4 regions of the Kitasatospora brasiliensis genome follow, and region 4 is predicted to be linked to each of the others. Evidence: riboswitches for the same ligand, from Rfam matches in the RefSeq annotation. Region 4 holds a riboswitch; each other region holds the start of a gene.
What was found. Region 4 has a riboswitch for cyclic di-AMP ahead of QWJ13_RS07930 (M23 family metallopeptidase). Riboswitches for the same ligand answer to the same signal wherever they lie in the genome.
Positions count from the first base shown of each region.

Region 1: another riboswitch for cyclic di-AMP. It lies ahead of QWJ13_RS22255 (LysM peptidoglycan-binding domain-containing protein); the one in region 4 lies ahead of QWJ13_RS07930 (M23 family metallopeptidase).
Region 2: another riboswitch for cyclic di-AMP. It lies ahead of QWJ13_RS15555 (hypothetical protein); the one in region 4 lies ahead of QWJ13_RS07930 (M23 family metallopeptidase).
Region 3: another riboswitch for cyclic di-AMP. It lies ahead of QWJ13_RS16795 (M23 family metallopeptidase); the one in region 4 lies ahead of QWJ13_RS07930 (M23 family metallopeptidase).

Region 1 is NZ_JAUOOW010000005.1:607,647-609,838, forward strand. Features, by position in the region: gene QWJ13_RS22255 (LysM peptidoglycan-binding domain-containing protein) at 1-875, opposite strand, end outside; cyclic di-AMP (ydaO/yuaA leader) riboswitch at 881-1,046, opposite strand; gene QWJ13_RS22260 (cytochrome P450 family protein) at 1,255-2,192, opposite strand, start outside.
Region 2 is NZ_JAUOOW010000003.1:777,914-780,105, forward strand. Features, by position in the region: gene QWJ13_RS15550 (esterase/lipase family protein) at 1-402, shown strand, start outside; cyclic di-AMP (ydaO/yuaA leader) riboswitch at 678-850, shown strand; gene QWJ13_RS15555 (hypothetical protein) at 852-1,442, shown strand; gene QWJ13_RS15560 (hypothetical protein) at 1,540-2,192, opposite strand, start outside.
Region 3 is NZ_JAUOOW010000004.1:150,100-152,291, reverse strand. Features, by position in the region: gene QWJ13_RS16800 (APC family permease) at 1-24, opposite strand, end outside; gene QWJ13_RS16795 (M23 family metallopeptidase) at 364-1,323, opposite strand; cyclic di-AMP (ydaO/yuaA leader) riboswitch at 1,326-1,465, opposite strand; gene QWJ13_RS16790 (MFS transporter) at 1,821-2,192, shown strand, end outside.
Region 4 is NZ_JAUOOW010000002.1:24,612-26,803, reverse strand. Features, by position in the region: gene QWJ13_RS07940 (alpha/beta fold hydrolase) at 1-409, opposite strand, end outside; gene QWJ13_RS07935 (YiaA/YiaB family inner membrane protein) at 566-856, opposite strand; cyclic di-AMP (ydaO/yuaA leader) riboswitch at 1,052-1,210, shown strand; gene QWJ13_RS07930 (M23 family metallopeptidase) at 1,223-2,056, shown strand; gene QWJ13_RS07925 (hypothetical protein) at 2,109-2,192, opposite strand, start outside.

The DNA of each region.
Region 1 (2,192 bases), on a different contig from region 4:
ATCAGGTTCGGGTTGCCACCGACGGTGGCGTGGTTCTCCTGGTACAGCGCCTGCCAGCCGCCGGAGACGCCCTGGGCGGCGGCGATCGTCGACAGGGTGTCACCCGCGCGGACGGTGTAGTCGTGGCCGGCGGCGTGCGGGGCCTGCTGGGTGGCGGCCTGCGGGGCGTACTGCGGCTGGGCGGCGGCCTGGCCGGCGTACTGCTGGTAGACGCTCTGGTGGCTGGTCCAGTACCAGGCGCCGTTGTTCTGGTACCAGTACACCTTGGCGTCGGCGTCCCAGCCGGCCTTGCCGGAGAAGCCCGGGGTCTGGTGGGTCTGCTGCTGCGGGGCGGCCTGCTGGACCAGCGGCGCGGCGGGCTTCTGAGCCGGCTTCGGGGCCACCTTCGGGGCCTGCTGCTGAGCGGGCTTCTCGGCCGGCTTGACGGGCTTCGGGGCCTGCTGCTTCGGGGCCGACTGGGCCTTGCTGCCGGAGGTGTCGACCGCGGCGGCGGCGCCGCCCTTGGTCAGACCGGCCTTCTTGGAGCAGACCGGCCAGGCGCCCGGACCCTGCGAGGCCAGGACCTTCTCGGCGACGGCGATCTGCTGGCCCTTGCTGGCCTGGTTGGCCTGCGGGGCGTAGGCGCCACCGCCGTACGCCTTCCAGGTGCTGGAGGTGAACTGGAGGCCGCCGTAGAAGCCGTTGCCGGTGTTGATGCTCCAGTTGCCGCCGCTCTCGCACTGGGCGACGGCGTCCCAGGTGGAGACGGGGGCGGCGGAAGCACCGGTGGCGGTGAGGAGCGGCATCGCGAGTCCGACGCCGGCCACACCGGCGACGGCGATGGCCTTCTCGGCCTGGGTGCGACGACGGTGGCGGCCAGTTCCAACGAACAGCATGAAGAGGTCCCTCTCCGCACGCCTGCGAGGTGAGCTGTCGGGTTCGGACCGGGAGGTGGCCCGGCCGCCGTACGCGGAAACGTTTCCGCTGGGCGGCTTCACCCCAAGCCGTGGGGACGGCAACAAACCTGGTTCCCCCGCCCCTGCCCAGGGTTCTGGTCGGTTTCCCGTGCGCGGCGGGCAGGATTCGGCGTTCCGCGCACGAGGTCCGCAGCTGCGAACTCCAGGGAGAGTAGACAGATCTTCAGATGAATCACAAGCTCATATCACCGATATCACACCGGGATTACGGCACGTGTTCACCCGCCTACAAAGTGCGGTGTTATGTCCGGTTGATGGGTGTTCACACCCCCGTTTGCTGCCGGTTGGCGACGTTTCGTCAGTGCCGAGGAGCATCCGGAGGGCCCTGCGGCGAGCGGCTCTCCGGGCTGAATTCCACCGGCAGTTCGCGCAGGCCACGCATGATCAGGCCACCGCGCCAGCGCAGATTCTCCGGGCTTTCCGCGAGCCGCAGATCGGGCAGCCGGGAAAGCAGCGTGGCCAGCGCGGCACGCCCCTCCAGCCGGGCGAGCGGAGCGCCGATGCAGTAGTGGATGCCGTGCCCGAACCCCAGATGGGGATTGTCCTTCCGGGCCAGGTCAAGGGTGTTCTCGTCGGCGAACCGGGCCGGGTCGCGGTCCGCCGCGGCCAGCACCACCAGCACCGGATCGCCGACCGGGATGTCCACCCCGCCGATGGTCAGCGGCCGGGTCGCGAACCGCCAGGTGGCCAGCTCCACCGGCCCGTCGTAGCGCAGGAGTTCCTCGATCCCGGTCTCCAGCAGCGCGCTCTCCCCGCGCGCCACCGACTCTTGCAGCAGTCGGCGCTGCTCCGGGTTGCGCAGCAGCGCGTAGGTGCCGTTGCCGATCAGGTTGACGGTGGTCTCGAAGCCGGCGAACAGCAGGATGAAGGCCATCGCCGCGGCCTCGTTCTCGGTCAGGTGCTCACCGTGGTCACTGGCCCGGATCAGACCGGAGATCAGGTCGTCGCCGAGGTCGGCGCGCTTGCGGTGGATCAGCTCCAGCAGGTACGCCCGCATCCGCTTCACCGCGCGCCCCACACCGCCACGTTGGCCGCCGCCATGTCGGATCATCATTCCGGCCCAGTCGCGGAAGTCGTCCTGGTCCTCGGCCGGCACCCCGAGCATGTCGCAGATCGCGTAGATGGGGAGCGGGAAGGCGAACTCATGGATCAGGTCCGCCGAACCGCGCTGGGCGAAGCCGTCGATCAGCCGGTCGGTGAGCTGCTGCACCCGCGGCTCGAACTCGGCCACCCGGC
Region 2 (2,192 bases), on a different contig from region 4:
TACCCGGGCCAGCGCCAGCTGCTCGCCCGCTGGGACGGCACCTACGGGGTGGACTCCACCGCGCAGGACTGGTGGACCACCTACTACGGCGGCCAGGGCTTCTACACCTCCGGCCAGGGCATCCAGGCGGCGATCGACGCGGGATCGTTGATCGCACCGCTGCGGCAGGCCGGCGTTCCGGCCTCGGTGCGCACGTACCTGCTGGCGGGTGGATCGGCCGACCTCCCGGGTGTGCTCAACGAGAACCGCGGGCCGAGCGACGGCCTGGTGTTCACCGCGAGCGCGCTGGACACCACCGGCATCGCGACGGTCGGCGGGACCCGGCTGCTCAGCGGCCTCAACCACATGGAGCTCGCCTGGGCGCCGGAGGCGGCGAGCCAGATCGACGCCTGGCTCGGCTGACCCGGCTTCCCCCGCCCCGCCGATCCTCCCGGCCCCTGGCCCCGGCCCCCGGCTCCTGGTCCCCGGCCCCCGGCCCTCGGAGAACGATCCTCCCGGCCCCCGGAAAGCGATCAACTCGGCTGACACGCAGCGTCGTTGATCGACACCACTGTGACCTGCGCGACAACCGCCCCGGCCGAGTTGTCCGTTCACGTACGACCCGCCTAGCCTGCAACGGTCGTCCGCCCCTCGCGGACCCCGCCGCCGGGACGCCGAGTCCCGTCCACCCGCTGGCGGGTCACCGAGCACCACAGCGGACGGGAGCGGGGGAACCAAGGTCAGCGCCCGGCCCGTACGCTCCCGCGTGCGGGCCGCGGCTAGGGGTGAAGCCGCGTCGCCATGGCGCTGCGGCCGGGCGACCTCAGCCCGAACCCGACAGCTCACCTCGCAGGCGTCGCCGAGGTGACCCCATGCCCACGCCTGCCAGCTCCACACGCCGGCCTGCGCTCGTGCCCGGCCGCCGTCGCGCGCCGCGCCACGCCCGTCCGTCCCACCGCGGCCGCAACGCCGCCCTCGCCGCGGCCGGGGCGTTCGCCATCAGCGGCCTCGGCCTGCTCGGGGTGCCGTCCGTCACCGGCGCCCAGGCCGCCATCACGCCGACCGCCACCACACCGGCCGTCGCCCCCGCCGCCCCCGCCGCCCCCGTCCCGACCGTCACCCAGGACGGGCCGGTCGGCCCCGCGGCCATGGTCGCGGGCAAGGCCGCCACCGCCTCGCTCAGCCTTCACTCCTCGGCCTGCTTCACCGCGAAGACCGTCGGCGTGGGGGTGCGCGACGCGCGCGGGAGGAACCTCGACTTCCCCGGCCACGCGTCCGACGTGCGGATCTGCCCGAACGGGTTCGACTTCACCAGCGCTGCGCGCACCCTGCCCGCCGGGACGTACACCCAGTTCGGCTTCTGGCAGGACCTCGACGGCACCTGGCACGACCTGCCCTCGCAGCGGCTGGTGGTCTCCGCCGCCGGCGCGTCCACCCGGGCCCCGGCCACGACGGCCGGGTAGCGGGCCCAGCGGTAGAGGTCCACCGGTGGAAGGCCGCCGGTGGGCGCTCGACGCGGAGCGCCCACCGGCAGGGCCGTACCGGCAGGACCGTGCCGGCTCAGGAATCGGCGGCCGGTGCCGCGACCGTGATGTCGAACGGCTGCCGGTTGTTGCTCTCCTCCGGGTCGTCCGCGCTGTGCACCTCGACCGAGCCGCCGCTCAGCGTGCCCGTCGGCAGCTCCGGGTCGAGCCGGACCGGCACGAGGGCGGTGGCGCTGCGTCCCTCCCGCAGCCCGGGTTCGAACGCGCACCGCACGACGCGGGCGTGACCGCGGGCATGGCCGATCACCCGGCAGTCGGACGGGAAGTACGGGCCCTCGGGCGTGACCCCCTTGGGCAGGGTGACCACGACCGTGAACGGGGAGGACGTGGTGCCCGGGCCGCGGTTGCCGACGAAGGCGCGGATGACGGTGGTGCCGCCGGGAGAGGCCGGGTCCGGGTCGAGCCGGACCACTTCCAGGTCGGAGTCGGACGGTCGCGCGGCGGCCGGTGCGGGCAGCGTGGAGGCCTCGGCGATCCCGGGGGTCGCCGGGGCGGGGAGGGTGGAGGCCTCGGTGATCCCGGGGGTCGCCGGGGCGGGGAGGGTGGACGCCGTGGGCGCGCCCGGCGCCACGACCTGCACGGCGGGCCGGGGCTCGGGCCGCCGCAGCGCCCAGGACGAGTCGGTGGCCAGCACCGTCACCGCGCACCCCGCCGCCACCGCCGCGATCA
Region 3 (2,192 bases), on a different contig from region 4:
CACGCCCTCGCTCCGGACCGCCATCCGGCCTCCTCGACTCCCGGACCCGCCCGCCCGCCGGACCGGCCGGGCGCTGACCGTCCGACAGCATCGCGCGGCCGCGAAGCCCGCGACACCGGCGATCGACGCCCCGCGCACCGGAGTTGACGCCGCGTTCGACGGGTCGAACGGAGCGGGAACGACAGCGGCCGGCCCGGCCGTACGAGGAGTTCCCCGTACGGCCGGGCCGGCCTGGGCGTGTCCCGCGCCCATGGCCGCCGTGCGGCGATCACCCGGTCGAGCGGTCACCCGACATGACCATCCCGGAGGATCGGTTCGCCCGCAGCAGCGGTGGTTCCTGGTTCCTACTGCCGAGCCTCAGGCTCAGAGCGCGACGCCGTGCGCGCGCAGGAAGGCGACCGGGTTGATGTCCGAGCCGTACTCCGAGCCGTTGCGGATCTCGAAGTGCAGGTGCGGGCCGGTCACGTTGCCGGTGGCGCCGGAGAGGCCGATCTGCTGGCCGGCGGTGACGCTCTGACCGATCTTCACACCGATCTTGGAGAGGTGCGCGTACTCGGCGTAGTGGCCGTCGGCGAGCTTGATCTCGACCTCGTTGCCGTAGGCACCACCGTTGCCGGCCTTGACCACGACACCGTTGGCGATCGCGCGCAGCGGGGTGCCGGTGGCGGCGACGAAGTCCTGACCGGTGTGGTGGCCGGAGGCCCACATCGAGCCGGCCACGCCGTAGGCGGTGCCCAGCTTCGGGTTGGCCAGCGGGGCGACGAAGCCGGAGGTGGCGGCGGCGACCGGAGTGGCGGTCACGGCCTGGGTCGGGGTGGCGACCTGGAGCTGGGTCTGGAGCTGCGCGGCCGGCTGGGCGGCCTCGGTCCGCACCTGGACCTGGGCCTGGGCCTGCGGCTCGGCGGCCTGGGTCGCCGGGGCGGCCGGCTTGGCCGGGGCCGCGGGCTTCGCCGGGGCGGCGTCGGCGGCGTGGCCCGGCAGCGCGAGCTGCTGGCCAGGGAAGATCAGGTCCGGGTTGGCGCCGACGACCGAGCGGTTCTGCTCGTACAGCGCGTGCCAGCCGCCCTCGACGTCCTTGACGTCGGCGATCTTGGACAGGGTGTCGCCACTGACGACGCGGTAGCTCTCCGACGCGGCGGAAGCGGCCGGAGCGGCCGACTTGGCGGCGGAAGCGGCCTGCGCGGCCGGAGCAGCCGGAGCCTGGTGGGCCTGGGCGCTGATCGCGGTCACCAGCGGAAGGGCGAACGACACACCGGTGACGGCGGTGGCGATGCCGATGCGGGCGGCGCGGGGCAGGGCGATACGACGAGCCTGAGCAGGCATGGAATTTTCCTCTCCGACGCCTGCGAGGTGAGCTGTCGGGTTCGGGCTGGAGTTGCCCGGCCGCGCATGCGCGGCTTCACCCCGAGCCGGTCCTGGACGCCCGCGCACTGAGGCGCGAACTCCGGTCCGGCGACTTACCTGTGGGTCCCCCGCTCCTGCCGTACAGAGTTCGTTTCGAACCACCGGGCAGCGGCAGGACTCGGCGTTCCACCCGGCGGATCCGTCCGGACTGGCCGGGCGGTCGCTGAACTAAAACCCATCCGTTCGGGTGAAGCAATGTCGATCTCTTGAAACGGCGACGACCCCCCGCCCCCCGGTGACCCTCCGCAGGCCCGACCACACGATACGTACACAACCCATTCACTCCCGGCCACTGATCCACGACCCTGCGCCGAGATTCACGACACCGCGCACCCGCCCGCTCACCCACCGCATCCGGCCAACACGCCCACCGGTGACCCTTGTCACGTACGCCCCGGACAACGCAGGATTCGCCCGTGGCCACCTCCGAGGCCGGCACCCTGCGCCTGGGCACCGCGCAGGGTCGCTGGGTACTACTGGCGACGGTGCTCGGCTCCAGCATGGCGATGCTCGACGGCACCGTGGTGAACGTCGCGCTGCCCCGGATCGGCGCCGATCTCGGCGCCACACTGGCGTCCCTGCAATGGACGCTGAACGCCTATCTGCTCACCCTGGCGGGCCTGATCCTGCTCGGCGGCGCGCTCGGCGACCGCTACGGGCGGCGCAAGGTCTTCCTGATCGGCGTGGTCTGGTTCGCCGCCGCCTCCGCGGCCTGCGCCGCCGCGCCGAACATCCATGTGCTGATCGCCGCCCGCGCCGTCCAGGGCATCGGCGGCGCGCTGCTCACC
Region 4 (2,192 bases):
CCGGCGGCGGGTTCTCGACGAAGGCGTCGATCAGCACGATGCCGGCGACCCGCTCGGGCGCGTCCCCGGCGGCCTTGACGACTGTCGCCCCGGTGTAGGAGTTCCCGGCGAGGACGGCGCGCTCGATGCCGAGGTGGTCGAGCAGGGCGAGCACGTCGCCGGCCAGGGCGGCCGGGCTGTAGTCGTCCCAGATCAGGGAGGACTCGCCGAAGCCCCGCAGGTCCATGGTGACGACCCGGTGGCCGGCCGCGACCAGCAGCGGGCGCAGGTGCCGGTAGGTGGCCCGGCTGTCGAGCATGCCCGGGAGCAGGACGACGGGGGTGCCCTCGCCCTGCCGGGTGTCGTCGAAGGAGATCCGGCCGCCGGGAACGGCCAGGTACTGGGTGCTCGGGGTGATGGTGCCGTTCATGGGGGTCCTCCTCGGGCCGCCGGCGCGGGGTCGGCGTTACTGCCGATAGCCATAAAGCTAAGGCTAATAGCCTTAGCCGTCAAGCGTGACCGTCAAGCGTGACCGCCAAGCGTGACCGTCGAACGCGACCGCCCGGCATCCGACTCGGCCGGCGCGTCAGACCCCTTCGACCTTGAACGGGTCGTGCTCGCTGAGCAGCTTGTCCAGCCGGGCCTGGTCGACCCGGGTGACCATCTCGTTGGACTCCTGGCGGTCCCGGATCACCTTCGCCAGCGTGAACGCGGAGGTGACGGTGTAGAGGAGGCCGAGCCCGAGGAAAGCCCGGGTCCAGGCGCCGACCGGCAGGCAGGCGATCCCGGCGGCGAGGGCGGTGCCCGACAGGGCGAAGGAGAGGACGGCCTGGACGTGGTAGGCGGCCGTGGTGCGAGTCTTCATCGGTGCGCTCATGGCGTCAGGATGCGACCGCCGGCGCGGGCCGCACATGAGTAGGTGTACTCAGATGGGCCCGGGTATGAGGGGCCGTTCGTTGACGTCCGATCACCAGGGCCTAAGCTGCTCCAAACGGGTGGCTTGGAATCAGGGCCTCCTAGGATTAACGTTTGATAACGCAGCGCGGTTGTCAACGCCGTACCCAGACGGCACCGTGCGCCGTCGCCTAATCCCGCCGGCCGGCCTCCGGGCAGGCCAGGGAGCCGGGGAACCATGTTCCTTGGGGTGAATCGGCGGGGCCCCGGCCCGGCCGTAGGAGACCTTCCTGCTCCGAACCCGTCAGCTAACCCGGTAGGCGCGAAGGAAGGAAAGGAGCGCGCCTCCGTGGCGTCGACGCATACCCAGGCACAAGCCGGTACCCAGCTTCTCGACCACCCCGGCACGGACGGCCCCGAGGACTTCGGTCCGGAGGCCTTCGGCGCGGAGGCCGAGGCCAACCGCCACCGGATGCCGCGTCAGATCCGCGGAACCTCCCCGCTGCTCGGCGTCACCGCCGTCGCCGCCACCCTGGGCGCCACCGGCTTCGCCTCGGCCACCCCGGCCGCCGCGCCCGCCGTCGAGATCCCCGACGAGACCCCGGTCGCGCTCGCCGCCGACCCCGGCCTCGCGCTCGCCGCCCGCATCCAGCACCAGGCCGACAGCCAGCGCACCGCCGCCGAGGAGAGTGCCCGGGTCCAGGCCGCGCAGGAGGCCGAGGCCAAGGCCGCCGCCAAGGAGGCCGAGGCCAAGCGCGCCGCCGAGGAGGCCGAGCGGGCCAAGGCCGCCGCCCTCACCCTCCCGGTGACGGACTACCGGCTCTCCGCCCACTACGGCCAGAGCGCCCGCTACTGGGCCCATCTGCACACCGGCCTGGACTTCGCCGCCGACACCGGCACCCCGGTCCACGCGCTCGGCCAGGGCACCATCACCTCGGCCGGCTGGGCCGGCGCGTACGGCTACCGGATCGTCGAGACCCTGCCCGACGGCACCGAGATCTGGTACTGCCACCTCTCCTCGATCACCAAGGGCTCCGGCCAGGTCGTCGCCGGCCAGCAGATCGGCAAGGTCGGCGCGACCGGCAACGTCACCGGCCCGCACCTGCACATGGAGGTCCGCCCGGGCGGCGGCGCCCCGGTCGACCCGGAGCCCTGGCTCCAGCAGCGCGGCCTCAACCCCTGATCCCAGCCCCACCCGCGGAGCCCCCGAACCCGGGGGCTCCGCTTTTCGCGCTCTACTCCTCGGCGGGCAGCTGCTCCTCGGCGGGCGACTGCCCCTCAAAGAGCAGCTGCTCCTCGGCGGGCAGCTGCTCCTCGGC